Regions from separate parts of the Xylanivirga thermophila genome, predicted to be linked through region 2. Evidence: a T-box and tRNA genes for the amino acid it is inferred to sense, from the RefSeq annotation. Region 2 holds a T-box; the other holds one or more tRNA genes.
What was found. The T-box of region 2 lies ahead of EJN67_RS02675 (glycine--tRNA ligase). A T-box ahead of a tRNA ligase gene usually reads a tRNA of that ligase, here a tRNA-Gly.

Region 1: it encodes a tRNA-Gly, which carries the amino acid that the T-box ahead of EJN67_RS02675 (glycine--tRNA ligase) is inferred to sense. The anticodon was not compared.

Annotation. Positions count from the first base shown of each region.
Region 1 is NZ_RXHQ01000043.1:2,011-16,062, reverse strand. It holds gene EJN67_RS13000 (HD domain-containing phosphohydrolase) at 1-1,023, opposite strand, end outside; tRNA gene EJN67_RS12995 (tRNA-Lys) at 1,103-1,178, opposite strand; tRNA gene EJN67_RS12990 (tRNA-Lys) at 1,203-1,278, opposite strand; tRNA gene EJN67_RS12985 (tRNA-Arg) at 1,300-1,376, opposite strand; tRNA gene EJN67_RS12980 (tRNA-Gly) at 1,387-1,461, opposite strand; tRNA gene EJN67_RS12975 (tRNA-Leu) at 1,501-1,585, opposite strand; tRNA gene EJN67_RS12970 (tRNA-Lys) at 1,591-1,666, opposite strand; tRNA gene EJN67_RS12965 (tRNA-Gln) at 1,672-1,746, opposite strand; tRNA gene EJN67_RS12960 (tRNA-His) at 1,750-1,826, opposite strand; tRNA gene EJN67_RS12955 (tRNA-Arg) at 1,850-1,926, opposite strand; tRNA gene EJN67_RS12950 (tRNA-Gly) at 1,931-2,004, opposite strand; gene EJN67_RS12945 (metallophosphoesterase) at 2,200-2,673, opposite strand; gene EJN67_RS12940 (XTP/dITP diphosphatase) at 2,700-3,296, opposite strand; gene EJN67_RS12935 (GerMN domain-containing protein) at 3,378-4,373, opposite strand; gene EJN67_RS12930 (Rqc2 family fibronectin-binding protein) at 4,595-6,367, shown strand; gene pyrE (orotate phosphoribosyltransferase) at 6,353-6,931, opposite strand; gene EJN67_RS12920 (dihydroorotate dehydrogenase) at 6,960-7,871, opposite strand; gene EJN67_RS12915 (dihydroorotate dehydrogenase electron transfer subunit) at 7,864-8,658, opposite strand; gene carB (carbamoyl-phosphate synthase large subunit) at 8,655-11,873, opposite strand; gene pyrF (orotidine-5'-phosphate decarboxylase) at 11,858-12,814, opposite strand; gene EJN67_RS12900 (dihydroorotase) at 12,828-14,052, opposite strand, start outside.
Region 2 is NZ_RXHQ01000003.1:83,941-101,394, forward strand. It holds gene EJN67_RS02640 (spore coat associated protein CotJA) at 83-304, shown strand; gene EJN67_RS02645 (spore coat protein CotJB) at 297-563, shown strand; gene EJN67_RS02650 (manganese catalase family protein) at 565-1,137, shown strand; gene EJN67_RS02655 (L,D-transpeptidase family protein) at 1,246-2,028, shown strand; gene polX (DNA polymerase/3'-5' exonuclease PolX) at 2,149-3,849, shown strand; gene hflX (GTPase HflX) at 3,862-5,094, shown strand; gene EJN67_RS02670 (ferredoxin) at 5,161-5,349, shown strand; gene EJN67_RS02675 (glycine--tRNA ligase) at 5,380-6,771, opposite strand; T-box leader at 6,821-6,990, opposite strand; gene EJN67_RS02680 (HPr family phosphocarrier protein) at 7,177-7,443, shown strand; gene EJN67_RS02685 (DNA polymerase IV) at 7,482-8,570, shown strand; gene EJN67_RS02690 (hypothetical protein) at 8,617-8,907, shown strand; gene EJN67_RS02695 (MASE3 domain-containing protein) at 9,032-10,606, shown strand; gene EJN67_RS02700 (TM1266 family iron-only hydrogenase system putative regulator) at 10,628-10,888, shown strand; gene EJN67_RS02705 (ECF transporter S component) at 10,899-11,435, shown strand; gene rpmB (50S ribosomal protein L28) at 11,473-11,664, opposite strand; gene EJN67_RS02715 (Asp23/Gls24 family envelope stress response protein) at 11,852-12,202, shown strand; gene EJN67_RS02720 (DAK2 domain-containing protein) at 12,242-13,918, shown strand; gene recG (ATP-dependent DNA helicase RecG) at 13,974-16,031, shown strand; gene EJN67_RS02730 (alpha/beta-type small acid-soluble spore protein) at 16,122-16,322, shown strand; gene rsmD (16S rRNA (guanine(966)-N(2))-methyltransferase RsmD) at 16,614-17,174, shown strand; gene coaD (pantetheine-phosphate adenylyltransferase) at 17,171-17,454, shown strand, end outside.

The sequences.
Region 1 (14,052 bases), on a different contig from region 2:
CGGTATTTCGTCACCTTTTAAATGAAAAGGATAACCAGTACCGTCCAGATGCTCATGGTGAAATGATGCCCATTTTGCAATATCGCTAAATCCTTCAATTTGACTTAAAATTTTATATGTATAAAATGGATGTCCCTTAATTATATCGTATTCAAAAGATGATAATCGGCTAGGTTTGTTTAATATTTCTGAAGGAATTGCTAATTTCCCAAGATCATGTAAGTTTGCTGCTATAGTGATTTTAGTACATTCAGTTTCTGAAAATCCAGCAAGTTTAGCCATAATCTTGGCACAAGCAGCTACACCACTTGAATGGGTGGAGGTATATTTACTCCGAAAGTCTATCATTTTAGAAAACATAGTAGATAAATCCACAAAATCATACATATCAATATACATTTTATCATCTAATTTTATCATTTGTTTTATACTATCAGCAAGGAAGTTGGATGTTATATCTAGCCAGAAATATTCTTTTTTAGCTAATTCCAGAAATGCATCTACTATTTCAGGATTAAATAAATTATTTCTATAATTATCTATAGTATGACATATTTTATCTTTTTGTGATAACACAGGTACATCATGATTAATCAAAATAGCTACTCTATCCGATAAATGTATAATATGGCTAAACATATGCACATTATATCCCATATAATATAATCCATTTCCATATTTCCATGGAATATGGTGAAAATGTACAATATCTGCTACCTTTTTAAAAGGTTTAAACATTCGTAAAAGTTTATATCCAATGTTAGCATGATGATAAGAATCATTAAAATCAAAGTTCAAAGCGGACATCTTTTCTTTTAATGAAAATGCTCCGATATCATGAAAGATAGCTGCTAAAAATAGTTCATTAAGCTGATCTTGTGTTATCCCTAATTCTCTACCAATACTAAGAGCTATATAAGCAACTTTTTTATGATGGCCTACAAGAGATGGTTCTACCATGTCTATAGTGCTGGATAGACTTATAGATATTTCCCAAAGACTTATGTTTATATCATCATACATATAGTATTACACTCCAAAAATAAATATTAATCATAAAAACCTCAAAATCTACAAATGATTTTGAGGTTTTACGATCGAATGGTGGGTCATCAGGGATTCGAACCCGGGACGCCCTGATTAAGAGTCAGGTGCTCTACCAACTGAGCTAATGACCCATATACTATAACAACAAGAATAAGTGGTGGGCCATCAGGGATTCGAACCCGGGACGCCCTGATTAAGAGTCAGGTGCTCTACCAACTGAGCTAATGGCCCACATAAATATTTATTTCTTGCTGGCGCGCCCAGAAGGATTCGAACCTTCGACCTCCAGATTCGAAGTCTGTCACTCTATCCAGCTGAGCTATGGGCGCAAGAAAAAAATGGAGCGGAAGACGGGATTCGAACCCGCGACATTCGCCTTGGCAAGGCGACGCTCTACCACTGAGCCACTCCCGCATGTACCTAAAATTATTTATTTTTAAAAATTATGGGGGATGGTGCGGGCGAAGAGATTTGAACTCCCACGCCTTGCGGCACTAGATCCTAAGTCTAGCGCGTCTGCCAATTCCGCCACGCCCGCACGGATGGTGACCCATCGGCGACTCGAACGCCGGACACCTTGATTAAAAGTCAAGTGCTCTACCGCCTGAGCTAATGGGTCAAATATGGCTGGGGCGGCAGGGTTCGAACCTACGAATGCGGGAGTCAAAGTCCCGTGCCTTACCACTTGGCTACGCCCCAACATGGGGTGGATGGTGGGACTCGAACCCACGATTTCCAGAGCCACAATCTGGCGCTCTAACCAACTGAACTACACCCACCACATAAATCATTTTGCCATAAATGGTGCGCCTGAAGGGATTCGAACCCCTGGCCTACGGATTAGAAGTCCGTTGCTCTATCCAACTGAGCTACAGGCGCAAAATGGAGCGGGTGATGGGAATCGAACCCACACGACCAGCTTGGAAGGCTGGAATTCTACCATTGAACTACACCCGCATATCATGCCGACAATCAAAGATTATATACTATCGAGTACCGGTTGTCAATAGTTTTTTTTAACTTTTTTTGACCAATTCGGACTCGCATCTCGGCGACGAGTTTTAGTATACTGCAAACTAATTGATAGGTCAACTGACAAAATCGCCAAATTTCTCAATTACGTTAAATTATCTCTTAATATCATTATAATACTTACACATTAACAATCCAAGGGGTTATATTTTGGTTAACTAACTCTATAATGGCTATTGTTGGTCTATACCCTCCCCTTGGTTGAGAAGGACTGCCGGGATTTATAAACAGCTTATCCTCTATATGTTCTATCTTAGGAATATGTGTATGCCCAAATAAAAAAACGTCTATGTTTGATCTTTTTGCAGTATTAAGCATTTTATTGAAATTATGTGCTCCATCATATAGATGACCATGGGTGAGGAAAAAACGTTTTCCTTCTAATTCTATTATTTTAGAATAGTCGGTATTACTATCATAATCACAATTACCTTTTACATAATCTATTGGTACATTTACGGTATTTTGTATATACGCTGCATCTTTTACAAAATCGCCTAAATGAAATATCCTGTCTACATCTTTTACTTTATTTAGTATATTTCTTAAGGACAATTGTTTGCCGTGTGTGTCACTAATTATTGCTATTTTCATGGTTAATATAACTATCTCCTTTACTTTTAAGATTTTAATTCTTCGAATAAAACATTACGCAATTCTTTTAGTGCGATAGCTCTATGGCTTATTAGATTTTTTTGACCGTCAGGTAATTCTGCAAAAGTTTTTTCTAGACCATCTACAATGAAGAGTGGATCATAGCCAAATCCATTATTACCCACAGGTTTAAATCCTATTTTTCCATGGCATATTCCATTTGTTGTTATTATTTTTCCACTAGGATATACCAATGCCATACAGCATCTAAATTGAGCTTTACGTTTTTTAATAGGTGTATTTTCAAGCATTTTAAGTAGTTTTATATTATTCTGTTCATCATTTGCATTAGGGCCTGCAAATCTTGCTGAATAAATACCTGGTTGTCCACCAAGTGCTTCCACCTCTAGACCAGAATCATCTGCTAAGGTAATCTTATTTGTTAATTTCATAGTTTCCATAGCCTTTTTGATTGCATTTCCTTCAAATGATATTTGGTCTTCAACAGTATCGATGCTAATGCCTAAATCTTTTAGACTTAGTATTGTTATGGGTAGATCCTTAAATATATGCTTAATTTCACTTAACTTCCCTTGATTGTGCGTAGCTACTACTATTTCCATTGGTTTTTCCTCCTAAATTTTATAATTAATAATATATCGGTTAAATTTATGGGCTGCCTTTTAGGCAGCCCATAAATTTAACTAATATTCATTCGCAAATGTAGGTAGATTTAGCTGCTCTACACCTTCATATTCTTTACCATCAACCATAATTTTAACATAATCAACGCCGGAGAATTGTTTTGCAGTCATAGCAATAGATTTCATTACAATAGCTTCACTTCTAGGCTCATTTCCCAAGGCACTAAATTCCTTATTGAAGTTTATGTATGCTGTTCCGTTTTCTATTTTTGTATCTAATAGTTTTGTACCCTGTGGGATATCCATTTTTAATACATTGCTACTTTTAGGCCCCTTTAACAATTCTCCGATAGCTGTATCTAGGGCAAGCTCAGATGCTGATATTATCCTAGTTACGGGCACAAGATAGTCATATTGTGTATCTGATGTGCTGTGGAAAAACACTGTAAGTTTTCCTTCTCCATTTTTTATATTTTGCCCCATTTCTAAATTTATATCTTGAGGAGCAAGAGGTTTGCTTACATCCGTTCCATTTTTCATACTTTGCTTTATCTTACCATCAAACATAAATTGCACTTTGTCAATTGCAGGAAATTCACATAGAGTGAGTACTATACCCTGCACCATGTTACTTTCAGATACTGGATTTTCAAATTGAACAGTATCATTCTTAAAATCAATTTTTGCTAAACCATCTTTTATTGATAGACCGTTTATCTCCGTATTTCCAGGCATTAACGCCTTAAGTCCCATTGCCATGAGATCTTTTTGCTGTTCTTTAGTATCCATCATATAGGATAGGGCAGCTTTTGCAATACCTTCTTCCCAAGGAATTTTACGCATTACTGGGACAAGATAACCATCGTCATTTTGATAATATAATATCGTTTCTCTAAGATTTGTATCTTGTTTATCATCCTGGATGTTATTAGTTAACACATTACCATCTGGAGTTTCACTATCTAAATTATTCTTTTGTGATGACTTACATCCTCCTAAAAACATAATAGTTAATAACATTATGGAAATAATAAATATAGTCTTTCTGCTATACAATATAGACTCCCCCCTTAGTTACTTCTTGATAATATTTATATTAAACATTTATGGTGAGTATGTATAACACTTTGATATTTTACCATATATTTTATATAAAATCCATATAATCGTGTATATAGAGCAGTTTTGTTTGTATTTGATATAAAGTAATAGTATAATAAATTGAAACTCTTTATCCTTTAATTATTGTAAAGTAGATTATTTTAGGAGGGATATATATGGCCTTAGACGGTGTGATGTTATCATGTATAATTACTGAATTAAAAGCTAAATTATTAGGTGGTAAAGTAGAAAAAGTATATCAGCCGGAGCGGGATGAGATAAATATTGTTATACGATGTGGAGGAAAAAATTACAAATTACTTATGTCAGCAAGTGCAAACAATGCCAGAATTCATATAACAGGAACAAGCAAAATAAATCCGCAAGTGGCTCCTGCATTTTGTATGGTACTACGCAAACATATATTAAGTGGTAAAATAGTGGATATAGTTCAACCAAATTTTGAAAGAATAGTGGAGATTCATATCCAAAGTATAAATGAATTAGGAGATATGTCGATAAAGAAGCTTATAATAGAGATAATGGGAAAACACAGTAATATTATTCTAGTGAATGAAGAAAATAAAATTATAGACTGTATAAGGCATGTAACTAGCGATATGAGCAGAATAAGGGAAGTTTTGCCAGGAAATGAATATGTATATCCTCCTGCCCGGGGAAAGATAAGCCCTATAAATATGAATAGGGATACATTGATCAATATATTATTTCAGGATAAAAACCAAGATAAAAAACTCGATAATGTTATTTTTCAATCTTTTGCGGGTGTTTCTAAAATCACAGCGAAGGAAATCGTATACAGGGCGGTAGGAAATAGTAACATGCTAATTATCAAAGAACTAAACGATAATGATAAAGAAAATGCAGTAAACAGCTTTTTAAATTTTTTCAAGGAAGTTTCTGAAGAACATTTCGCTCCGTTTATATTGCAAGATTCCAATAACGCACAAAAGGATATACTGCCTTTCTTTTACGAACAGTATGATTTAAAAATGCAAATTGCTGTAAATAGTCCGTCAGAAGCTATAGAACAGCTTTATGCCAATAAGGATAAGATCGATAGATTAAAGCAACATTCATCAAATTTATATAAGATTATAAGGACGCATCTAGACAGGTGCTATAAAAAGCTTGATATACAATATAATGAATTGAAGGAGGCAAAGAAAAGTAGTCTATATAAATTATGGGGTGAACTTTTAACGGCAAATATATATCAAATACATCAGGGAATTGATAGTATAGAACTTATAAACTATTATGATGAAGCAGGAAAAAAAGAAAAAATTCCTTTAGATAGGGGAAAAACTCCCGCCCAAAACGCTGCTCTATACTATAAAAAATATAACAAATTAAAAACCGCCAGCAAAATGGTATCTAAGCAGCTTGCTGAAAATAAGAAAGAGATAGAGTATTTAGAAAACCAGTTGCATAATCTGGAAAAATGCACTGAATATGATGAACTTGAGGAGATAAAAGAAGAGCTTATATCCCAAGGATACATTAAAAAGAAAGTGAAGAATATAAGAAAACGACAAAATACAAAGATATCAAAGCCATATCATTTTATATCTTCAGATGGTTTTGATATCTTTGTAGGTAAAAACAATATACAAAATGACTATCTTACATTAAAAATAGCAAGCGGTAGAGATATTTGGTTACATGTAAAAACCATACCTGGTTCCCATGTAATAATAAAAACTAATGGTGAGGAAGTGCCAGATAAAACATTATTGGAAGCTGCACATCTTGCTGCTTTCTTTAGCAAGGGTCGTTTATCTAGCAATGTAGCAGTAGATTATTGTCCTAAGAAAAATGTAAAAAAACCAAATGCTGCTAAACCCGGTATGGTAATATACGATATATATAATACCATCTACGTAACTCCTGATGAAGACTTAATAAAACATTTATCGAAGGAATGATCTGCTGCCAGGCTTTACTAAAGGTATATCGGATTTGCATATAGGGCAGTTTTCAGGTGTATAGGATTTTACATCTAATGTGATGGCTGCCCTATACTCTGCTCCAAATTCTACTGTACCATTACTTCTGTCAACTAGTGTAGCTACTCCCGCCACATTACCTTTGTATCCTTTTACCAGTTCTATTACTTCTTTAACAGATCCTCCAGTGGTTACAACATCTTCAACTATTAAAACATTAGTACCTTCAGGTATATCAAAACCCCTTCTAAGAACCATATCACCTTCTTGTCTTTCGGCAAACATTGCCTTTGCGTTTAAACATCTGGCCATTTCGTATGCAAAGATTATACCTCCTATGGCTGGTCCAATTACTATATCTATTTTTAGGTTTTTAAAATGTTTAGATAATGCAATAGATAACTCTTCTGTATATTCTGGGTATTGAAACACCTTTGCACATTGCAAATATTGATCGCTATGTCTGCCAGATGTCAATAAAAAATGTCCTTCCATCAAAACACCGGTTTGTTTAAATATTTCAAGTACCCTTTCTTGATTTATGAAATTCATAATTATCCTCCTTTTATGGTTAATTTATAATAATTCCATTTATTAATTCGCTTATATCCTTTATGCTATTATCAATCATATACCGGCTCAACTCATCTAATATCCTAATACATGCATTAGGGGTTACTAGATTAGCAGTGCCTACCATAACTGCTGTGGCTCCCGCCAGCAAAAACTCTACTACATCTTCGCCATTCATAATACCTCCCATTCCGATTACAGGTATGCTAACTGCTCTGTTGGCCTCCCATACCATGCGAAGTGCTAGGGGCTTTATAGCAGGACCTGATAGACCACCTGTTATATTTGCTAGTATAGGTCTACGGCTTTTTGCATCTATTGCCATACCTAAAAACGTATTTACTAGAGAGATGGAATCAGCTCCTCCCTCTTCTGCTGCAGCCGCATTTTCTCCTATGTTTGTAGTATTAGGTGTAAGTTTTACAATAAGAGGTTTTTTAGTGCATGATTTTACATCCTTTGTTACCTTATATATACTCTCTGGACGTGCTCCAAAGGCTGCACCACCTTCTTTTACATTTGGGCATGATATATTAAGCTCTATGAAGCTAATCGGCTGATCGTTGAGCTTTTGTGCTACTTGGCAGTACTCATCTATGGTACTCCCGTTTATATTTGCTATTATTGGAACATCATATTCTGATAATTTAGGCAGCTCATTTTGAATGAAATAATCTACCCCCGGATTTTGAAGTCCTACGCTGTTTAAAATACCAGATGGAGTTTCTGCAATACGTGGTGGAGGATTACCTGCCTTTGGTTTTAAGGTTAATCCTTTTACTGCTATTGCACCTATCTTATTTAAATCTACATAGTCCTTATACTCTATTCCAAACCCAAAAGTTCCGGAAGCAGCTATTATTGGGTTTTTAAGCTTTATGCCGCATATTTCAACATTTAGGTTATTCATCAGCTAACACCACCTCTTTTGCCCAAAATACAGGTCCATCGGTACATACTTTTTTATAAGTCCAACCTTCAGGAGTAGAAGCTTTTATTTTACATACACATACTAGACACCCGCCTACACCACATCCCATGCGCTCTTCCAATGATATTTGACAAGGTATATCATATCGGTTTGATAATGCTTGTATCCCTACTAACATGGGAATAGGTCCACATGCTACTATGAGGTCAGCATCAGTATAATTTAGTGCTTCACTTAATATGTCATTTACAAACCCCTTGTATCCTAGGCTCCCATCATCCGTACATATGCGTACATCACTTGACATCATTTGAAAATCTTCAATTTGGTAGGACGATTCTCTATTTCGATATCCTAAAAAGCAGGATAGGTGTTTGTCTTTATGTTTGTTTACAAAGAATTTTAATGGAGCTACTCCACAACCTCCACCTATTATATATATATTGTTATACGTTTTCGGTTGTATAAATCCGTTTCCAAGCGGCCCAAGCACATTTATACAATCTCCTGCTTGTAATGTTGATAAAATATTAGTACCTTTTCCTACCAACTGATATACTATATCCACCCTTTCCTCTTCCATATCTATATCATTTATACTTATGGGTCTTCTTAGAATAAGGGAGCTATCATGAGGTATCTGTACATGTAAAAATTGTCCAGGTATAGCTTCTTTACATATATTTCTACTCTTAATACCCATTTTGAATATACCTTGGGCTATTTGTGTATTAGATAAAATAGTGCATATTTCAGTTTTATTCATCTCATATCCTCCAATTGTTGTAATGAAATAGTATGCATTTCTTCCCCGGATAGGCTTAGCTTCATGCTGTTTATAAAGGCTTTTGCCGTATCCAATGATGTAAAACATGGTATTCCGTATTCTACTCCTTTCCTTCGTATTTTAAATCCGTCCCTTTGTGGTATCCTACCTTTAGTAGGTGTATTTATAATCATTTGAATTTTCCCTTGTTCTATAAAGTCCTCTATATTGGGATGAGATTCACTTATCCTGTTTACTACACTGGCAGCAATATAGTTAGATATGAGTACATGGGCAGTACCCCCTGTGGCCAGTATATCAAAGCCTAGCTTTTCCAGCTCTGCTGCAAGTGGTACAACCTCTTGTTTATCATAATCCGCAACTGTAATAAGAACGGTGCCTGTCTTTGCAAAATTATATCCAGCAGCTATAAGACCTTTATATAGGGCTTCTGATAAATTTTTACCAATACCAAGCACTTCACCGGTAGATTTCATTTCTGGGCCTAGACTAGTTTCTACCTGAGGTAATTTTTCGAATGAGAAAACAGGGACTTTTACAGCCACAATATTGCGTTTTGGGGCTAAACCTATACCATAACCCAACTGTTTAATGGTATAACCCATCATTGCCCTGGTAGCTAGATTCACCATAGGTATACCTGTAACCTTACTTATATAAGGTATGGTACGACTGGAACGGGGATTTACCTCTATGATATAGACTTCGTTATCGTATTCTACAAACTGTATATTGATAAGTCCTTTAACTTTTAGTTCTACAGCTATCTTTTTTGTATACTCCACTATTTTATCTACAGTAGCTTTTGATAGGCTTTGTTGCGGGTATACTGAGATGCTATCTCCCGAATGTACTCCCGCTCGTTCTATATGTTGCATGATACCAGGAATTAATATATCTTCTCCATCACATACTGCATCTACCTCTATCTCTTTCCCTATTAGATACTTATCAATCAATATGGGATGATCCTGCTTTGTTCGATTTATTATACCCATATATTCCTCTATATCATCGTTACTATGGGCAATTTGCATCCCTTGACCTCCTAATACATATGACGGTCTTATAAGGACTGGATAACCAAGTCTTTCAGCTGCATCTATAGCTTCACTGGTAGTGAATATAGTGGTACCTTTTGGTCTTTTTATATTGAGTTTATTTAAAAGCATATCAAACTCTTTTCTATCTTCTGCCTGATTGATGGCTTTAGGATGTGTTCCTAGTACTTTATATCCTGCCTGATGTAGAGTTTCTACCAATTTTATAGCAGTTTGACCCCCAAACTGTATCATTACTCCAAGGGGTTTTTCCCGTTCTAATATATTTATTACATCTTCAGGCGTAAGGGGTTCAAAATATAATTTATCTGCCGTATCAAAATCGGTACTTACTGTTTCAGGATTATTATTTATTATGATAGTTTCAAAACCTATCTCCTTTAATGCCCATACTGCATGGACTGAACAATAATCAAACTCTATGCCCTGTCCTATTCTAATTGGCCCCGAACCGAGTACTACTACCTTTTTATTATGGCTTACATTCATTTCATCCTGCCCAAGGTATGTCGAATAGTAATAAGGTGCAGCAGATTTCAAATGTTTAGCATAGGTATCTATCTTTCTATAAACTGGATATATACGGAAACTCTTCCGTATGTTATATATACGTTCTTCTATTGTATCTGTAAATCTTGCTATGGTATTATCTGTAAAACCCATCTCCTTTGCTTTAAGCAATATATCAGCTTTTAAGCTTAAAACATCACAATTTTTTAGTGCTTCTTCCATTTTAACTATATTATATATTTTACCTATAAAAAACTTATCTATGGCGGTATATCGATATACCATATCTATATCCATACCGCGCCTTAAGGCTTCTCCCACTATAAAGATACGCTCATCGGTTTTTTCATGTAATCGATTTTTTATTTCCGCGTCTGTAAAGTTCTTAAATTTTGGCGCATCAAGTGAATCTATGCCTAGTTCTAAAGACCTGATAGCCTTTAAAAGTCCTTCTTCAATGCTTGAACCTATGGCCATAACTTCACCTGTAGCCTTCATCTTAGTTCCTAGTCTTTTATCGGCCTTTACAAACTTATCAAAAGGCCATTTGGGGATTTTAACTACTATATAATCAACAGTTGGTTCAGAAATGATATATCCGTTTTTAGAAATTCCATGTAAGATCTCATCCAATGTATAACCGACTGCTATTTTTGCTGTTATCCTGGCTATAGGATACCCTGTTGCCTTGGATGCCAGTGCACTCGATCTGCTAACTCTTGGATTTACTTCTATGATATAATAGTCCATACTGCACGGATCAAGGGCAAACTGTACATTACATCCACCTTCTATTTTGAGCTCATCTATGATCCGGAGTGCAGCCGTACGGAGCATTTCATATTCTAAAGCATTTAGCGTTTGGGCGGGAGCTACTACTATGCTATCTCCCGTGTGTATGCCCACAGGATCGATATTTTCCATACTGCATATGGACATGCAATTACCTTTTCTATCCCGTACAACCTCAAACTCAATTTCTTTCCATCCGGCAACGGATTTCTCAACAAGAATTTGATGCACTCTACTCAACCTCAATCCATCGCTGGCTATCTCTATAAGTTCGTTCTCATCTTGTGCTATACCTCCACCAGTTCCACCTAGTGTATATGCTGGACGTACTACAACAGGATACCCTATATTTTTAGCAAAATTTATGGTGGTTTCAATATTATGAGCTATTATACCTTCTATAATAGGTTGATGAATTTTTTCCATGGTATGCTGAAACGCTTCTCTGTCCTCTGCCTTGTTTATAGTATCCATAGAGGTACCTAATAGTCTTATGTTATTGCTATCTAAAAAATCTTGTTCGGCTAATTCCATAGCTAAATTAAGTCCAGTTTGGCCACCTAATGTTGGTAAAATGCTATCGGGTTGTTCCTTTAAAATAATATTTTTTAATGTTGATATATTTAATGGCTCTAAATATACTTTGTCAGCCATATTTACATCAGTCATTATGGTGGCAGGATTACTATTTACCAGTACGACTTGTATTCCTTCCTCTTTAAGGGCTCTGCAAGCCTGAGTACCTGCGTAGTCAAATTCAGCTGCTTGCCCTATTATTATAGGTCCAGACCCTATTACCAGTACCTTCTCTATATTCATATTTCTGGGCATAAATCCACCTCCTTTGATTTTAATATTGCTTCGTTTATGTCATTCTTCATCCTAATAACTTCCGCCAGCGCCGCTTTATCAAATTCAGAAGATGAAAATTTATCTTTCCATAATGGATTTTTATATGCACATATAATGCTGCGAGAGGCATTTACAACGGCACCTAGTCCATCGGGATTAAAACATCCCGTTATATGACGAGCAGTACCTCCCTGAGCCCCATACCCAGGCACTAAAAAGTATGCGTTTGGGATAATATTTCTAAGGTGTCTGGCATCTTCAGGATGGGTTGCCCCAACTACTGCTCCGATACTACTGTAGCCATTTTGGCCTTTTAGCTTTTTCCCCCATTTATCTACATATTGGGCTACTATTTCATAAAGTTTCTTATCTTTTACTTGTAAATCTTGAAGCTGAGCTGAAGAAGAATTGGATGTCTTTACTAATATGAATATGCCCTTATCATATTTGATGCAGGCATCTATAAAAGGTGCTATGCCATCTATTCCTAAATATGGATTAACAGTTATAAAATCAAGATCAAAAGCTGCTTCTTTGGTGTTAATAAGCCCTGTCCTACCTAAATAGGCATCGGCATAGGCCTCTGCAGTAGAGCCTATGTCATTGCGCTTTACATCTCCAATTACTATAAGCCCCTTGTTTTTTGCATATTGACATGTATTTCTAAAAGCTTCTATACCTGCAGGGCCATACATCTCATAATAGGCTATTTGTACCTTTACTGCTGGTACATATTCATATACCATATCTATTATTCTCTTATTAAACTCTAAAATAGCTTTAGATGCCCCTTCAAATGTAATATTCCCCTTACAATATCTATCTACAATACATGCCGGAACATATTCCAACCTAGTATCCAGTCCGACTAGGACACAACTTTTTTTGTCCAATATCTTTCTTATAAGTTTATCTATCATGTTTTTATCCTCCTTATAAGCAAATTTTACCTTTCTCCATAACTATATTTCCATCTACTATTGTATATAGGATTTTTCCCCTCAATTTACATCCATCGAATGGTGAATTTTTTCCCTTTGAATAAAATCTGTTTGTGTCTACGGTATAAGATCCATTAGGATCTACTATGGTTATATCAGCCATTTCGCCTTCCATTAGTTTTCCTCCGGGGATGTTCAACAACCTGGCGGGAGTTGATGACATTTTATCTATTAGTTGAGGCATGCTTAATATACCTGTATGCACTAGGTTAGTGTATGCCAGGGAAAAGGCTGTTTCAAATCCTGATATACCATTGGTAGCTAGATCAAATTCTGTATTTTTATCCTCGATGCTATGGGGTGCATGATCTGTAGCTATTATATCTATTGTTCCATCTTTCAGTCCTTCTATTATTGCTTCTACATCAACACTAGTTCTCAATGGTGGATTAACCTTTGCATTTGTGTTGTATTCTTCTATCCATTCATCAGTAGCTGAAAAATAATGCGGAGCAGTTTCGCAGCTTACTTTTATACCTGCTTTTTTAGCCTGCCTTATTATCTCTACAGAGCCCTTGGTGCTTACATGGGCAATATGGATAGGAGCATCAAGTGTCCCTGCTAATATAATATCTCGAGCTACCATAATCTCTTCTGCAGCCCTTGGTATACCTTTAAGGCCTAGTATAGTGGACATATATCCTTCATTCATAACTCCATCTCCAACTAAATCCATATCTTCGCAATGTGAGATTAGAAGAAAATTAAACATTTTTGCGTATTGAAGAGCCAATTGCATAATATTTGGATTATATACGGGATATCCATCATCTGACAAAGCTACTGCCCCGGCTTCTTTTAAATCGCCCATCTCAGTTAGCTCTTTACCTTGTAAACCTTTAGTTATGGCTCCTATAGGATATACTTTAACTATTCCTTGAGATCTTGATCTAGATTTTATAAAACTAACTATAGCTGCATTATCTATTGGAGGATTAGTGTTTGCCATGCAAGCTATGCTGGTAAAACCACCAGCTGCTGCACTTCTAGTCCCTGAAGCTATATCTTCTTTATATTCAAATCCCGGTTCCCTTAAGTGACAGTGAGCATCTACTAGTCCAGGTATTATATACATATTGTCTGCATCTATAGTCTTATAATTTTCTGCATCTATTTCTTTTGAGATCTTTATTATCCTGCCATCATTAATCAATATA
Region 2 (17,454 bases):
AATGCCGTCTTGTTTTTGTAACGTTTATATGCATTACGAATAATATAAATTAAAGATATTTATATATGAAAGGAGAATATGCATGAATTACGATTATTCTGTTTATAATTACGGACAGTGCATACCAAGGCCGCAGCCGAGACCATATATGCCAAATGGTGAATTGGCAAGGGCATATATACCATATCAACAATATACAAGAAGTTTTTCACCAATGGAAGCTCTTAAACATGGTACTATGTTTCCAGAATTGGTGAGACCATATAAGGATTATAGGTATGAGGGGGCTAATCATTATGTGTAGGAATGATCTTCTTAATCAAATAAGGGCTATAGAATTCATGACAGTTGATTTAAATCTATATTTAAATACACATCCAGAGGATAGGCGAGCTATAAATGAATATAATAACTATACTCGTCAGCTTATGATGTTAAAAGCCGAGTATGAACGCATATATGGCCCTTTGACGAATTTTGGATACTCTCAAAGTCAGTATCCATGGAGATGGATAAATGATCCCTGGCCATGGGAACAAGATTATTGGATGGAGGAGTGTTAATATGTGGGTGTATGAAAAAAAACTACAATATCCTGTCAGGATAAAGAATCCCAATCCTGAAATGGCAAAGTACGTAATTTCTCAGTATGGTGGTCCGGATGGTGAATTAGCTGCTTCACTGAGATACTTGTCTCAAAGATATAGTATGCCTATTCCCGAAGCAAAAGCGACATTAAATGATATAGGTACCGAAGAATTGGCCCACTTTGAAATGGTAGGTTCTATGGTTTATCAATTAATGAAAGGCGCATCTCCAGAAGAGATAAAAGCGGCAGGTGCGGGAGCTTATTTTGCTGATCATGATAGTGCAGTATATCCTAGTACAGGTACAGGGGTACCATTTACAGCAGCTTATATACAGTCAAAAGGTGATCCTATAGCTGATTTACATGAAGATTTAGCTGCAGAGGAAAAGGCTAGAGCAACCTATGAAAATCTTCTAAAGCTAGCAGATGATCCAGATGTAATAGAACCTTTGAAATTTTTGAGAGAGAGAGAAATTGTCCATTTTCAGCGATTTGGAGAGGTATTAGAAAAAGTACAGGAACATATGAATAGCAAAAAATATTTTTGATTAGATAAAATTTGGGGCTACGAATGGTAGCCCCTTTAATGAGGTGATTCTATCGTGTATGCAAGCAGATATTTACGGATATCTGATCCTTTAATGGAAGGAATTGATGTGCGAAATGTTCAAGAACGTCTTAAAGAGTTAGGATATTATAATGGAGATATAACATCAATATATGATAAAGAAACAGCAGAAGCGGTTAGAAATTTTCAATTAGCAAATGGTCTTATTGGCGATGGAATAGTTGGTCCTATTACATGGAATGCTATAGGGTTAAGTGCTGAAAGTCTTGAATATTTTGATACACAATATAATATAACTGTAGATTTGTCAAAACGTGAGCTTATATTAAAAGAGGGGGAACAAATATTAAAAACTTATCCTGTAGCAGTCGGGAAGCCTTCTACTCCTACACCTGTGGGTAATTGGAGAATAATACAAAAAACGGTAAACCCAGGAGGAGCTTTTGGTGCCAGATGGATGAGACTTAATATTTCATGGGGAGGTTATGGTATTCATGGAACAAATGATCCTGAATCTATAGGTAAAGCAGTAAGCCACGGTTGTGTAAGAATGTACAACGAAGATGTGATAGAGCTTTATGATATAGTGCCTTTAGGCACTGAAGTGAATATATTGGGAAGTGTTTTTACTGGACGAATTCTTTATTTAGGTGTAGAGAATGGCTCAGACATTGCCCAGCTGCAGGAAATTTTACGCAGAATAGGATATTATAATGGTTCCATAGATGGAATATATGGTGAAGGAACAAGAAATGCTGTTATGGACTTCCAGCGAGATTATGGGTTGATAGCAGATGGTGTAGTAGGTGTTAATACCTATGATGCTTTGGAAAAGGCAAACGATACTTTACTAAACGATATGCAGCCATGAACGATAATATATAGCACTTCTGTAATAATCCAGAAGTGCTTTTCACATTTTGGTTAATTTTATATTTGTGGTTTATAATATAGATATCTAGTAGAATAATAGCAAAGGAGGGGATAGGTTGTGGATAAAAAAGAGGTATCCGTAGTTTTAGAGGAGATTGCTCTTTTGTTAGAAATGAAAGGAGACAATCCGTTTAAAATACGTGCTTATACAAATGCTGCCCGTAGTATAGAATTACTAGATCAAGATATAGAAGAGCTAGTTGCAAAAGGTAGGCTAGGGGAAATAAAGGGAATTGGTAAGGCGCTTCAAGAAAAGATAGAGGAATTGGTGACAACAGGTACTTTAAAGTATTATGAAGATTTGAAACAATCTTTTCCTAAAGGTTTATTTGAACTTCTCAAAATACCTGGTTTAGGACCCAAAAGGGTAAAAATAATCTATGATAATTTAGGTATAACAACTTTGGAAGAATTGGAGTATGCATGTAATGAGAATAGATTAGCAGGTTTACCTGGATTTGGATATAAGACTCAGGAAAATATATTGAATGGTATAGAGAATTTTAAAGAATATAAGGATAAATTTTTATTTTCTGAGGCTTATAGAGAAGCTGAGATATTGATTGAATACTTAAAGACTTGCGAATTTGTAGACTATATTGATATTGCAGGAAGCTTGAGACGTAAAAAAGAAATAATAAAGGATATAGACATATTGGTTGGCAGTGATCATGGAGAAAAAGTGATGGACTTTTTTGTAAACTTTACTCATATAAAAGAAGTTGTAGCAAAAGGAACTACAAAAACCAGTTTAAGACTTGAAAGTGGAATAGCCGTTGACCTAAGAGTGGTAAGTACAAAACAATATCCATATGCGCTTCATCATTTTACAGGTAGCAAGGAGCATAATACTGCTATGCGCCATTATGCAAAGCAAAAGAATATAAAGATGAATGAATATGGACTTTTTAATGTGAGCGATAATAGTTTGATATTATGTTATTCTGAAGAAGATATATTTAGTACATTAGGCATGCAATATATTCCACCTGAGATAAGAGAAAATACTGGTGAAATAGAGATAGCGTTAAAAAATCAATTACCTGACTTTGTAATTTTTGACGATATAATTGGAATATTGCATGTGCATAGCAATTATAGTGATGGTAGATGTGCGATTTCTGAACTGGCTGAGTATGCTTATAAGCTAGGATATAAATATATAGGTATATCCGACCATAGCAAGTCTGCCTCTTATGCTCATGGACTTAATGAAGAGGATATAATGCAACAGCATGAAGAGATCGATAGGTTGAATAAAAAATTTAGTCATTTTAAGATATTAAAAGGAATCGAAGTAGATATACTAAAAAATGGTAGTTTAGATTATAATACTGAAGTATTAGAAAGTTTTGATTTTGTAATAGCATCTGTACATTCAAATTTCTCTATGAATAAAGAAGAGATGACAGAAAGAATTTTAAAGGCAATGGACAACCCATATGTTACAATATTAGGACATCCTACTGGCAGACTTTTACTATCTCGTCCTGCATATGAAATAGAAATGGAAAAGGTATTTCAAAAAGCATTAGAAAATGGTGTAGCTATAGAGATAAATGCCAATCCACATCGTCTTGATTTAGATTGGCGTTGGTGCCGAAGAGCAAAAGATTTAGGAATAAAATTTGCTATATGTCCAGATACCCATGATTTGGAAGGATTTTCTCATATGCAGTATGGTGTAGGTATTGCTAGAAAAGGTTGGTTGGAAAAAGGAGATATTATAAATTGCTATGGAGTAGACAATTTCATTTAAGGGGGACAGAGTATGCAGAGTGATTTAATTAAGGAGAGGGCTATTTTAGTAGGAATAGATGTTCAGGGTATGGGAGAAGCATTACTTGAAGAATTGGACCAGTTGGCAGATACTGCTGGAGCCGAAGTGGTTTTTAAAATGGTGCAAAACAGGAATAAGCCAGATGTAGCTACTTATATAGGAAAAGGGAAGGCAGAAGAATTATCTCAAGCGGTAAAATCTTTTGACGCCCATCTTATTATTTGTGATGATGAGTTATCTCCCACCCAAATACGCAATTTAGAGCATATAACAGGCATAAGGGTTATAGATAGGACTTCTGTTATATTGGATATCTTTGCTCAAAGGGCCATATCTAGAGAAGGTAAATTGCAGGTAGAACTGGCACAGTTAAAATATAGGTTACCTAGACTAACAGGGAAAGGCATAGAGCTTTCAAGACTGGGAGGGGGTATAGGAACTAGGGGACCGGGAGAAAAAAAGCTAGAAACGGATAGGAGATATATAAGACAACGCATATATGAGATAGAGAAGGAGCTTAAAAAAGTACAAAAAAGGCGGGAACTTGCGCGGAATAAAAGAAAAAAGAATATGATTCCTGTAATTGCATTAGTGGGATATACCAATGCAGGAAAAAGCACGCTAATGAACATCTTAACAAATTCAGAAGTGTTAGTGGAAGATAAACTATTTGCTACTCTTGATCCCACTGCTCGAAAAATAGTGTTACCTAATAATCAAAACGTTGTATTAGTAGATACTGTTGGGTTTATAAATAAACTACCCCATCAATTAGTAGATGCATTTAAGGCTACGCTGGAAGAAGTGATATTCGCTGATGTGCTTTTACATATAGTGGATATGAGTTCACCTCATATGTTAGAACAGATAGAGTTAGTAAATAATGTATTAAATTCATTAGGCGCACATCAGCCAATTATAATGGTATATAATAAAATAGATAAAGTGAATAGTCTTATACCATTACCTGCTATAAAGCCGCAAGTAAGCATATCTGCCAAGACAGGGGCAGGAATAGATTTACTTCTAAAAGAGATAGAGAATAATATATCTATTGATTATCATCATATTTGTCTATGTATACCTTATGATGAGGCAAATGTTTTGTCTAAATTACATGATGAAGCCAAGGTAATAAATCAGGAATATAGGGCGAGTGGAATATATTTAGAGGTATATGTAGATGATATTACATATAACCAATTGAAGGGTTTTGAAGTTTAACTTATCAAAGTAGAAAATGTGGGCACACTATAAAAACAAGTTGAAATTTAAAAGGGAGGAATATACATGCGTGCTATGGTTGACCAAGATCTATGTATCAGTTGTGGATTATGTATAAGTACGTGTGATGATGTTTTTCATTGGAATGATGACGATAAAGCAGAGGCAATAGATGAAGATGTACCATCTGATTTTGAAGATGAGGTAAATGAAGCAATAGAAGGATGTCCTACAGAAGCAATAAAAGAGATTTAAAAAAGATACGCCAATATTGGCGTATCTTTTTTAAAAAGTTATTTTTTCCCGTAGATAACCTTCAAGCTGATCTATTTTTACTCGGATTTGTTCCATAGTATCACGATCTCTTATTGTAACAGAGTTATCCTCTAATGTATCAAAATCAACTGTAATACAGTAGGGTGTACCAATCTCATCTTGACGTCTATACCTTTTTCCAATACTACCTGTTTCATCATAATCTATCATAAAGTATTTACTAAGTTCTAGGTAAATATTGTTTGCCTGATCCTTAAGTTTTTTGGACAAGGGCAAAACAGCTGCCTTAAATGGTGCTAGAGCAGGGTGTAGTTTTAATAGGACTCTAGAATCGTTGTTATCCAATTCTTCCTCAACATATGCTTGACACAAAAAGGCCAAAGTAATACGATCTGCACCTACAGAAGGTTCAATACAATAGGGAATAAATTGTTCATTAGTATTAGGATCTAGATAATTAAAATTTTCACCAGAATGCTCTGCGTGTTGTTTTAAATCAAAATCTGTCCTGTTTGCAATACCCCATAGTTCACCCCAACCAAATGGGAATAAAAATTCTATATCTGTAGTAGCTTTACTATAATGGGAAAGTTCTTCAGGACTATGATCTCTTAAACGGATATTTTCTTCTTTTAATCCAAACTCAATGAGCCAGTTTTTACAAAAGCTTCTCCAATAATCAAACCATTCCATATCCTCACCAGGTCTACAGAAAAATTCCAGTTCCATCTGTTCAAATTCACGGGTGCGGAATATGAAATTACCTGGAGTTATTTCATTCCTAAAGGATTTTCCTATTTGACCTATGCCAAAAGGTAATTTTTTTCTACTAGTACGTAAAACGTTTTTAAAATTTACAAAGATACCTTGGGCAGTTTCGGGTCTTAGGAAGATTTCAGATTTCGAATCTTCAGTAACACCCTGAAAAGTCTTAAACATAAGGTTGAATTGGCGGATGCCTGTAAAATCATGTTTACCGCAATCGGGGCAAGGTATATCATTTTGTTCTATGTATTTCTCCATTTTATCATTGCTCCAGCCATCTACTGTAATGTCTTCATGCCCTTGTGATTTTAAATAATCTTCTATGAGGCTGTCTGCTCTAAATCTAGTTTTACAAGCCTTACAGTCCATAAGGGGATCATTAAATCCACCTACATGACCAGAAGCTACCCATGTTTCAGGATTCATCAGTATGGCAGAATCCATGCCTACATTATATGGGCTTTCTTGGATGAATTTTTTCCACCATGCCCGCTTGACATTGTTTTTAAGTTCTACTCCCAGAGGTCCATAATCCCAGGTATTAGCTAACCCGCCATATATCTCGGAACCAGGGAATATAAACCCTCTTCCCTTACAGAGTGCTACCATCTTATCCATAGTTAATGATACTGACATTTGTGTTCCTCCAATACTTTATATAATTATAAAAAGCCCTTCATCCCATTAAAGGGACGAAAGGCTATCCTTCGCGGTTCCACCCTTTTTGGTCTTTTTAGACCCTCTTTTTTAAAGATAGCTCCAGAATGCCTTCGTACATCATATCTCCAGGCTTTCACCATCCCTAGGTCGCTTATAGACAGAGGATATACTACTATTTTCCTTCATAGCTATTTTAGTGCATTTTAATTATTACTTAATACTTTAACGTTATAAAAGTTTTAGTTTCATATTATATATTATTACCAAACGACGGCAAAAAGTCAAGATGCAAACAAACATTTATTTATGGGTATTGTTTTTAACGACAAATTACGATAAAATAAACTTTAAGAATTTAATGAAAAGAAAAGGGGACAGTAGATGATAGAAAAGAGCTTTGTCATTCAAAACGAAGTAGGGCTTCATGCACGGCCGGCTGCAAAACTTACGCAGGTGGCTAGTAATTTTAAATCAGAAATCTTACTAGTCAAAGATACAAAGACGGCTAATGCAAAGAGTTTACTGTCAGTATTAGCCCTAGGTATTTTTAGAGATGCAGAATTTAGAATACGTATAATAGGCCCAGATGAGCTAGAGGCCATGTGTAAAATAACTCGATTGATTGAAGATGATATAAACATAAATTAATCAAAAAATATGTAAAATGTCTATTGGGAGTGGATATAGTGTATGATCTGTCTATAATCCATGTTGATATGGATGCCTTCTATGCTTCCATAGAGCAAAGGGATAATACTTTTTTTAGAAATAAACCTATTGTTGTAGGAGGGCACCCTGACGGAAGAGGCGTGGTGAGTACTGCATCATATGAGGCTAGAAAATTTGGTATCCACTCAGCTATGCCTGCTAGACGTGCAAGAGAGTTATGTCCTGGTGCTATATTTTTACCGGTCAATATGGAGAAATATAAAAACGTATCTGAGCAAATTCAAAATATATTTAAGGATTATACCTATACTATAGAGCCCATATCCATAGATGAGGCTTTTTTGGATATGGGGGAACAACATAGAGATGTGATATCGACAGCTCAAGAAATAAAAAATCGCATATACGATGAATTAAATCTCACAGCATCTGTTGGGATATCATATAATAAGTTTTTGGCAAAGTTAGCTTCTGACATGGAAAAGCCAAATGGTTTTACTGTAATTACCCTTAAAGATGCGAAAAAAATATTACCAACCCTTCCTGTAAGAAAGATTTGGGGGGTAGGTGTTAAAACTGAAAAGGAGCTAAACGACATAGGTATTTTTACTATAGAGGATTTGCTTAATTATGATAGGGAGTTCATTTTAAATCATTGGGGAAGACGTGGATATGAGCTTTTATGCTTGGCACAAGGTATGGATAACAGGCCGGTTGAGGCGTATCAACAGGCTAAGAGCATTGGTGAAGAAACTACTCTGTCGAATGATGCTGTTGATAAAGGCATATTGAGAAACTATATAAAAGATTTTGCTATCATTATAGGTAAACGTATGAATAAGCAGGGCATAAAATGTAGGACTATAACAGTTAAAATTAAATACAATGATTTTAGGCTTATAACTAGAAGCATTACATTGGATGTTCCTACCTCTTCATCTTTGATGATATACTCTGAGGCCAATAACATACTAGAAAATAGGATAGAGCTCATAAAGCCTGTCAGATTAATAGGTATCCAATTATCAAATCTGTTGTATCCACATGAACCTAAGCAGGTAACTTTTGAGCATTTTATAGGCAGCAACGGTATAAAAAACCATTAAACAGGGGACCATAAAAATGGCACTATTATGAAAAGGAGTTTTGATTGTGAAAAATAAAAAAGTCCCCCCAAATATTTCTGTTGATAAAATAATAAAGGAGTTTACATATGAGGCGAATAAAAAATTAGATAAGCAATATGAAGGTACTAAACAAGCTATTGTTCAAATTTCTAAAGAAAAGGTACAAAATCTTATGAAAATATATGATATGGGTTTGTGCAAAGAGGATAGAGAAGCTATTGTAAACACTATATCTAAAAGTATGATGCAAAGCTTCTCATTGGGATATGGACTAGGAAAAGCAGAAGGTATAATAGATAGAGATATCTATCTATAAAGCCCAGTGGATATAATCCATATGGGTTTTTTTAATATGCATTGGTAGACATTGGAGATAAAATTCTGTATAATTAACATTATATTAGATAAGTTTGGCCAAATGAAAAGGGGTGGGGACAATAGTGAAACATGTTTTTTCAGCTGATGTGTTTTTGAGTTGGCATATATTTTTAGAAATTGCCAGTATAGTAATGGCATTTAGTATATTTTCAATTACATTTTATACCTTTGAACAATCAAAAAACTTGAAATCCATAATATTTGCATGTACATTTTTTGTAATTGGGATATTGGATATATTTCATTTTTTAACATACAAAGGTATGCCCATGTTTTTAACTGCTCCATCTGCACAGAAGGCCACAGCTTTTTGGGTAATTTCCCGTTTTACTATGGCTGTTGCCTTTTTATATGCAAGTTTTTTATGTCCCTACAGACAAACAAATAAGAGACGTTTTGCGTTTTTTGGAGTAGCTATTGCTTACGCAGTTTTTTGGATATATATTATAAATTATCATATTGATGCATTGCCTAAGCTATATGTAGAAGGGGAAGGATTGACAAATCTTAAGATATTTATAGAATACTGTATCATATGTATACACGGAATTAGCATATACATGTTTTTTAGATCCTATAAAAACAGACAAGAAGACAGGAATTATATTTTTTTAATCATATTGGGATTGATAATTAGTGCATGCAGTGAGTTGGTATTTACTCTTTATATAAGCGTATATGATATATATAACATGGTAGGTCACATTCTTAAGGTTATGGCATACTATTTATTATTTAGGGCATTATTTGTGCGGAATATAGAAAAACCATACGTTAGTTTAAGCCAAGCAGAAAATAAATTATCTGCATATGCAGATAACCTGGAAAAAATGGTAATCAAAAGAACTTCTGAAATACAACAGGCAAAGAATAAATTGGAGCAGGATTTAGACTATGCAAAGAATATTCAATTGGCATTGTTGCCAAATGAATTTCCCAATATACCTGGGATGGACTTTGCGTCCAGGTATTTCCCGTGTGAAAAAGTAGGAGGTGATTTTTATAATGTTTTTAAGCTAGATGAGAAAAATTTAGGCATAGTAATTGGGGATGTTGCAGGTCATGGAGTTTCTGCTGCGATGCTTAATGTATTTATAAACCAAAATATTCATGTAAAAAAACAATATGATGATGGCCGATACAAGATATTTACACCTCGTGGGGTGCTTATGAATCTTTACCATGTTTACAATGAAATGCCTTTTCCTGAAGAAGCATATTTGGTTATGATGTATGGTATATACAATATCAATACACGTAAGTTTTCTTATGCTTCAGCCGGGATGAATGTTACACCTATAATACTAAGTCAAAATGGAGATGTGCGGTTTATAAAGGCTGATGGATTTCCAATATGCAAGTTTGGCAAGTATTTTAAGCCATCATATAAAACGCAAAGTATTGACTTATTCCCTGGTGATACATTAATATTCTATACAGATGGTTTAACTGATATTGATAGATATAGGCCAGAGGTTTTTGGACAAGAAAACTTAAAAGAATTTATAAAAGGGATGAAAGGCTTAAGTGCAAGGGAGACGTGTGATCAGCTTTTAGATGCGTATTTTACATTATTAGAAGACAAGGATATGTTAGATGATGTAACGGTTTTGGTAGTAAAAACAAAAGAATACTAATTTTTTAAAGGAGATGATGGTTTGGAAAAGCGTATAGGAGTTATAGGAATTGTAGTTGATTGTCCAGAAGAATCAGGTCAAACTGTCAGCCAATATATCAGTGAATATTCGTCTATAATAGTAGGTAGAATGGGTGTGCCATATAGAAAGCGTAATATATCTGTTATATCACTTATAGTAGAGGGAACAACTGATGAAATAGGGGCTTTAACTGGGAAATTAGGGAAGTTAAATGGTGTTACAGTAAAAAGTGCTTTGACTTCTAAAAAAATAGTAGATTAGGAGATGCAATATGAAAGATAAAACAAAAAAGATTACATATACAGCGATTTTATTGGCGCTTACTTTGGTATTTCAATCCCTTAGAAATATTATTCCTCAGGGTATGGATCAATACATAATTGGCTCATTGGTAAATGCATGTTTAATTATTTCTGCCATTATAGTAGGTATGGGAGGAGGTATTGCTATTTCCGTAATAGCTCCTTTAGTAGCACTTTTACAGGGGGAAATAGCTTTTCCAATATTGGTACCCTTCGTAGCTATTGGAAATTCAGTTATAGTCATCGTGGTAGCCCTATTATATGATAAAAACAAATATTTGGCCTTATCTTTGGGAACAATATTAAAATTTCTTGTATTATATATAATGATTGTATATATGGCAATACCAATTATTACTCCTAAGTTACCACCTGAAAAAGCAAAGAAGGTAACTAGTTTGTTATCACTCAAGTTTAGTTGGCCCCAATTGGTAACAGCGGCTATAGGTAGTATAATAGCTATTAGCATAGTTCCCGCCATTACAAAGGCAAACAGAGAGCAATAATAATCAAAAAAAGACCCTACATGGGTCTTTTTGAAGTTTACAGAGCTCTTTTTACTTTGCCTGAACGCAGACAACTGGTGCAAACATATATAGTTTTAGGTGTCCCATCTACTATAGCCCTTACCTTTTTTACGTTTGGTGCAAAAGCACGATTGCTTCTGCGATGGGAGTGACTCACCTTATTGCCAAATACTACGCCTTTATTACATACATCACAAACTTTAGCCATTTATTACACCTCCTTCAAAGAAGAAAACATACCTGTTTTTAAAACATTAATATTGTATCATTAAGTTATAGCTTTGGCAAGAAAAACAAAAATATAGTGTTTATATTGAAACAAAATTGTTTATAGTATAGAATATAAGGTAATAGTAGGATCAAATCCTTATCTAGATTTTTAGGGAGGAAATCATATGGGAGTAAAAAAGACTAATCCGTTAGGCGAAATTATAATTACAGATGAAGTTATAGCACGAATAGCAGGTATAGCAGCGACGGAATGTTATGGCATTGTTGGTATGGCTTCTAAGCGGGCTACTGATGGGATTGTTGAGTTATTGGGAAGTGAAAATCTATCCAGAGGGATAAAGGTACGTACCCAGGATAACGTAGTAACTATAGATATATATATAATTGTAGAGTATGGTATATCTATTGCTACTGTAGCGCAGAATGTCATTGAGAAGGTAAAATATACAGTAGAGGATCTAGCTGGGGTGGATGTAGGTAAAGTAAATGTAACCGTTGAAGGGGTTAGGGTTTAAGGGTAGTGTCCCTTAACACCTTAAAGGGAGGTACATAATTTGAAGCAAGAGTTTATTGATGGTATTAAGCTAAAAAAAATGGTTCTTTCATCGGCTCAATTTTTGGATAATAATAAAAAAACAGTAGATGCCCTTAACGTTTTTCCAGTGCCAGATGGAGATACTGGAACCAATATGGCCATGACCATATTGGCTGCTGCTAAAGATTTGGAATCTATTCATGATAACAATATAGATAAAGTAGCTGAAGTTGTATCGAAGGGTGCATTGAAAGGAGCCAGAGGTAATTCAGGAGTCATTCTTTCACAACTTTTTAGGGGGTTTGCAAAAGGTGTGCAAGGTGAGAAAGAGGTGGATACCGTTAAGTATGCTGAGGCATTAAAATTAGGTGCTGATACAGCTTATAAGGCGGTAATGAAACCTACAGAAGGCACTATTCTCACAGTGGCCAGAGTAACTGCTCAGGAGGCTCAAAACATTGCCAAGCAGGAAAAGGATTTTGTGATTTTTTATCAGAAAATAATAAAAATTGCAAAAGATACAGTAGATAAAACGCCAGAACTGTTACCCGTACTAAAGCAGGCGGGAGTGGTGGACTCGGGCGGTATGGGCCTTTTGTATATAATGATGGGAACCAGTCAGGCATTAGAAGGCAAGTTTGATGATACATTAATTGTTAAAAAAGAACCAAATTCAGCATCTATGATACAATCAGATAAAGAAATAGATATAAAATATGGGTATTGCACAGAGTTTTTTATAAAAAATCTCTATCCCCATGTTACTGAAGATGATGTAGATAAATTAAAGGATAAATTATTGAAACTTGGGGATTCTATTGTGGTTGCTAGTGATAGCGATTTCGTTAAGGTGCATGTTCATACAAATATGCCTGGAAAGGTATTGCAATTAGGACTTAGATTTGGTGATCTCTCTACTATCAAGATTGATAATATGAGGGAACAGCATAGAAATCTTAGTGATATTGTACAAGAAAATGACAGCAATTCCTATTCGGATGATTTAAATCCACGGTATCAACAGCCATTGGAGCAACAAAAGAGATTTGGAGTAGTAGCGGTGGCAATAGGTGAAGGCATTGGAACAATATTTAAGGATTTATCGGCTGACTATATTGTACAAGGTGGCCAAACGATGAACCCAAGTATAGACCAATTATTGCAGGCAGTGGAGCAAGTAAACGCTGAAGAAATATTTATACTGCCAAATAACAGCAATATAATCCTATCTGCAAAACAGGTACAGGAAGTTACCGATAAAAAGGTGCATGTGATTCCTAGTAAATCTATTCCACAAGGTATAGCTGCACTATTGGCATATAATCCAGATGTAAATAGTGATACAAACATTGATAGGATGACCGAAGCATTATACTCAGTGAAAACTGGTCAGGTGACATATGCTGTTAGGGACTATAATGTCAATGCATTATCTATAGCTAAGGATGATATAATAGGAATTGAAAATGGTGATATAGTAGCTGTCGAAAAGAATATCGATGATGCAACTCATAAGCTTATTGATGCCATGATTGATGATGAAAGTGAAATGGTTACTATATATTATGGCCAGGATATTTCAAAGGAACATGCTGATTCAATTGCACAATATGTAGAGTCTCAATATGATGATTTAGATGTGGAATGTTATTCTGGGGGACAGCCCTTGTATTACTATATAATTTCAGTAGAATAGATATTAAGGAGGTTTTAACCTCCTTTTTTTAACATTATTTTTATAGGTGATATATATGGATGGGTTAGAACAGGATGTACGATATGTAAAGGGAATCGGACCTAAAAAGAGCAAGTTGCTCAATAAATTGGGTATAAAAACATTACAGGATGCCCTATATTATTTTCCGAGGGATTATGATATATGGGATGACATAAAGAAGGCCAGCGATATAGTAAATGGAGAAGAATGTTCACTGGTGGTGAATTTTAAAGGTAGGGCAAACAATATAAGAACCAGGCGAGGTCTTGTTATTACAAATTGGATAGCAAATGATGATACGGGAAATGTAGTATGTGTTTGGTATAATCAACCCTATAGAGCCTCTATCTATAAAAATTCTATAAAATATTTTATAAGAGGTAAAGTAGAGATAAAGTATGGCAAAATATACATAAATATGCCTGTCGTTGAAGAGTATAATAAGGATAAACATGATGGGAGCAAAATATTATCTATATATGCATTGACCCAAGGAATAACACAAAAAGATTTGCGCAATTTAGTTAAAGAATCCTTGAATAAAACGAATGGGCAAATAATAGACTATATTCCATGTTCCATAAGAAAAAAATACGATTTAGTAGAAAAAAATTTTGCATTAGCAAATATACATTTTCCCCAGTCAGAATATGCAATGGAGCAGGCACGTATAAGACTCGTTTTTGAAGAATTTTTTAATATTAGATTGGCTTTAAGGATTATTAGAGAACAGAATAGACAAAATATAAAAGGTACAAAATTTAAATGGGATAATAGAAAAATACAGTATTTTATACAGGGATTGAGTTTTGAACTTACCATTGCTCAAAAACGTGTGCTGCAGGAAATACTTCAAGATATTTCCTGCGATAAGCCAATGAATAGGCTTATACAGGGAGATGTAGGTTCTGGCAAGACTATATTAGCAGCTATAGCCTTATATTGTGCTTATTTGAGTGGTTATCAGGGAGTTATGATGGTTCCAACCGAAATTTTGGCTGTTCAACATTTTGAATCATTTAAAGAATTATTCCATGGTAAAGGAATTACTATAGAATGCTTGGTTGGTAGTATGAAAGCTAGTGAAAAAATTAATATAAAGGGTAGATTGTCAGAAGGAGATATAGATATTATTGTAGCTACCCATGCAGTATTAGAGGAAGATGTAATATTTAAACATCTAGGCTTGATAGTAACTGATGAGCAGCACAGATTTGGAGTAAGACAAAGGGCTGCATTGCAGGAAAAAGGTGTGCAGCCTCATATGCTAGTAATGTCTGCAACACCTATCCCTAGGACCCTTTCATTGATATTATATGGTGATCTTGATATATCCATAATAGATGAACTCCCGCCTGGCCGCCATCCGGTAAAAACGTATCATGTACCATCATCTATGAGGGATAGAGTCTACAATTTTGTACGTAGACAGGTGCAAGAAGGGCGCCAGGTATATGTGGTATGTCCCCTTGTAGAGCAATCTGAAAAAATAGATTCAGTAGCTGCTGTGGAACTTTTTGAAAGACTAAAAAATGGGCCTTTGACATCTTTACGAATAGATTTGTTGCATGGAAGAATGAAGGGAAGCGAAAAGGATAGGGTGATGGAGAAATTCTCCAATGGCGATATAGATGTGTTGGTATCTACTACTGTGATAGAAGTAGGGGTAAATGTACCAAATGCAACTCTCATGGTTATAGAAAATGCAGAACGTTTTGGATTGGCGCAGCTCCATCAATTGAGGGGTAGGGTAGGCAGAGGAAAATATCAGTCATATTGCGTACTTATTACTGATGTAAATAATTTTCAGATAAGAGAGCGTATGCAGATTATGACAAGGTCGAATAATGGATTTGATATAGCTGAAAAGGATTTGCAACTCAGAGGACCTGGAGATATGTTTGGGGTAAGACAGCATGGATTGCCGGAATTTAGGATAGCTAATTTATTTACCGATATGGAAATTTTAAAAAGAGCCCAACAAGCGGTAGATGAGATATTAAACACCAACTATGACATAACATACAAAAATCTCATTGATTATGTGATGCATGAATTTGATCAAAAGACAAAGAAGATTGCTATGAATTAGTTAATATATTGTCTAGTAAATATTACTAGCGTAATTTTTTTATAATTGGTTACATTAATAATGCATCACTAATACAGGAGGTGATAATCCATGCCAAGTAATAATCGTAAACTTGTTCCTGAAGCAAGACAGGCTCTTGATAACATGAAATATGAGGTTGCTAATCAAGTAGGGGTTAATCTAAAACAGGGTTATAATGGTGACTTAACTGCTAAGGAAGCCGGATATATCGGTGGTTATATGGTTAAGAAGATGATTGAGCAGGCCCAGAGACAAATGGCTGGTAAGTAATAATTATATAAAATCAAAAGGAACAGATCATGTGATCTGTTCCTTTTGATTTTATATAAAAAAATGCTGATGACTTTATGTCATCAGCTTGGGAGAGGAGAAATTGAAGGAAGAGCTCTATGGGGGAATGTTAAATAATTTTAATTATTTAACATTCTTATTATTGCTAAAAAAATATATTTTATACATACTAAATATAAAAAACAATTCTTTTTCATGAATGCTTGTCCCAATTTTCTAATTATGTTAAAATTACATAAAGTGAAACTAGTATTAGGGAGGCAATTGTCGTTGAGAATTATTGCAGGTGAGTGGAAAGGTAAACCGTTAAAACCTGTAAAAGGTATAAAGACTAGACCGACTACAGACAGGGTTAAAGAATCTGTTTTTAATATTATACAGAGTTATATACCTGATAGCTTTGTTTTAGATTTATTTTCAGGTACAGGCAATATGGGGTTAGAAGCATTAAGCAGGGGAGCTAACAGAGCCATTTTTGTAGAAAAAAGTAGGGGAGCTGCTGCTGTATTGAAAGAGAATTGTGCTTCATTAAGATATACTGATAAAGTTGATATTTTTGTAAACGATGTTTTTACTACAATCCCATATTTAGGAAGGAAAGGGCATGGCTTTAATATAATATTTGCTGATCCACCTTATAGCAAGGAAATTGAACCACTGTTGCTAGGTGCTATTTCAAAGGCGAATATATTAAACAATAATGGTGTCTTTATAATAGAACATGCCTCAAAGGATGTTTTACCATCTAGCTTAGACACCTTGAAGAAAGTTGACTACAGAAAATATGGTAATACTAGTATAAGTATATATGAAAAGGATGATGAATTATGATTACAGCAATATATCCAGGTAGTTTTGATCCTGTCACAAATGGACATTTGGATATAATAAAACGTTCTGCAAAAACCTTTGATAAAGTGATAGTAGCAATTGCTCAAAATCCTAATAAGACACCTATGTTTACAATTGAAGAACGTATGGACTTTTTAAAAAGGGTGATAAATGGGTTACCAAATGTAGAAGTTGATCACTTTGACGGTTTATTGGTTGATTATGTAAAAGAAAAGGATGCACATGTTATAATAAAAGGATTAAGGGCAATATCTGATTT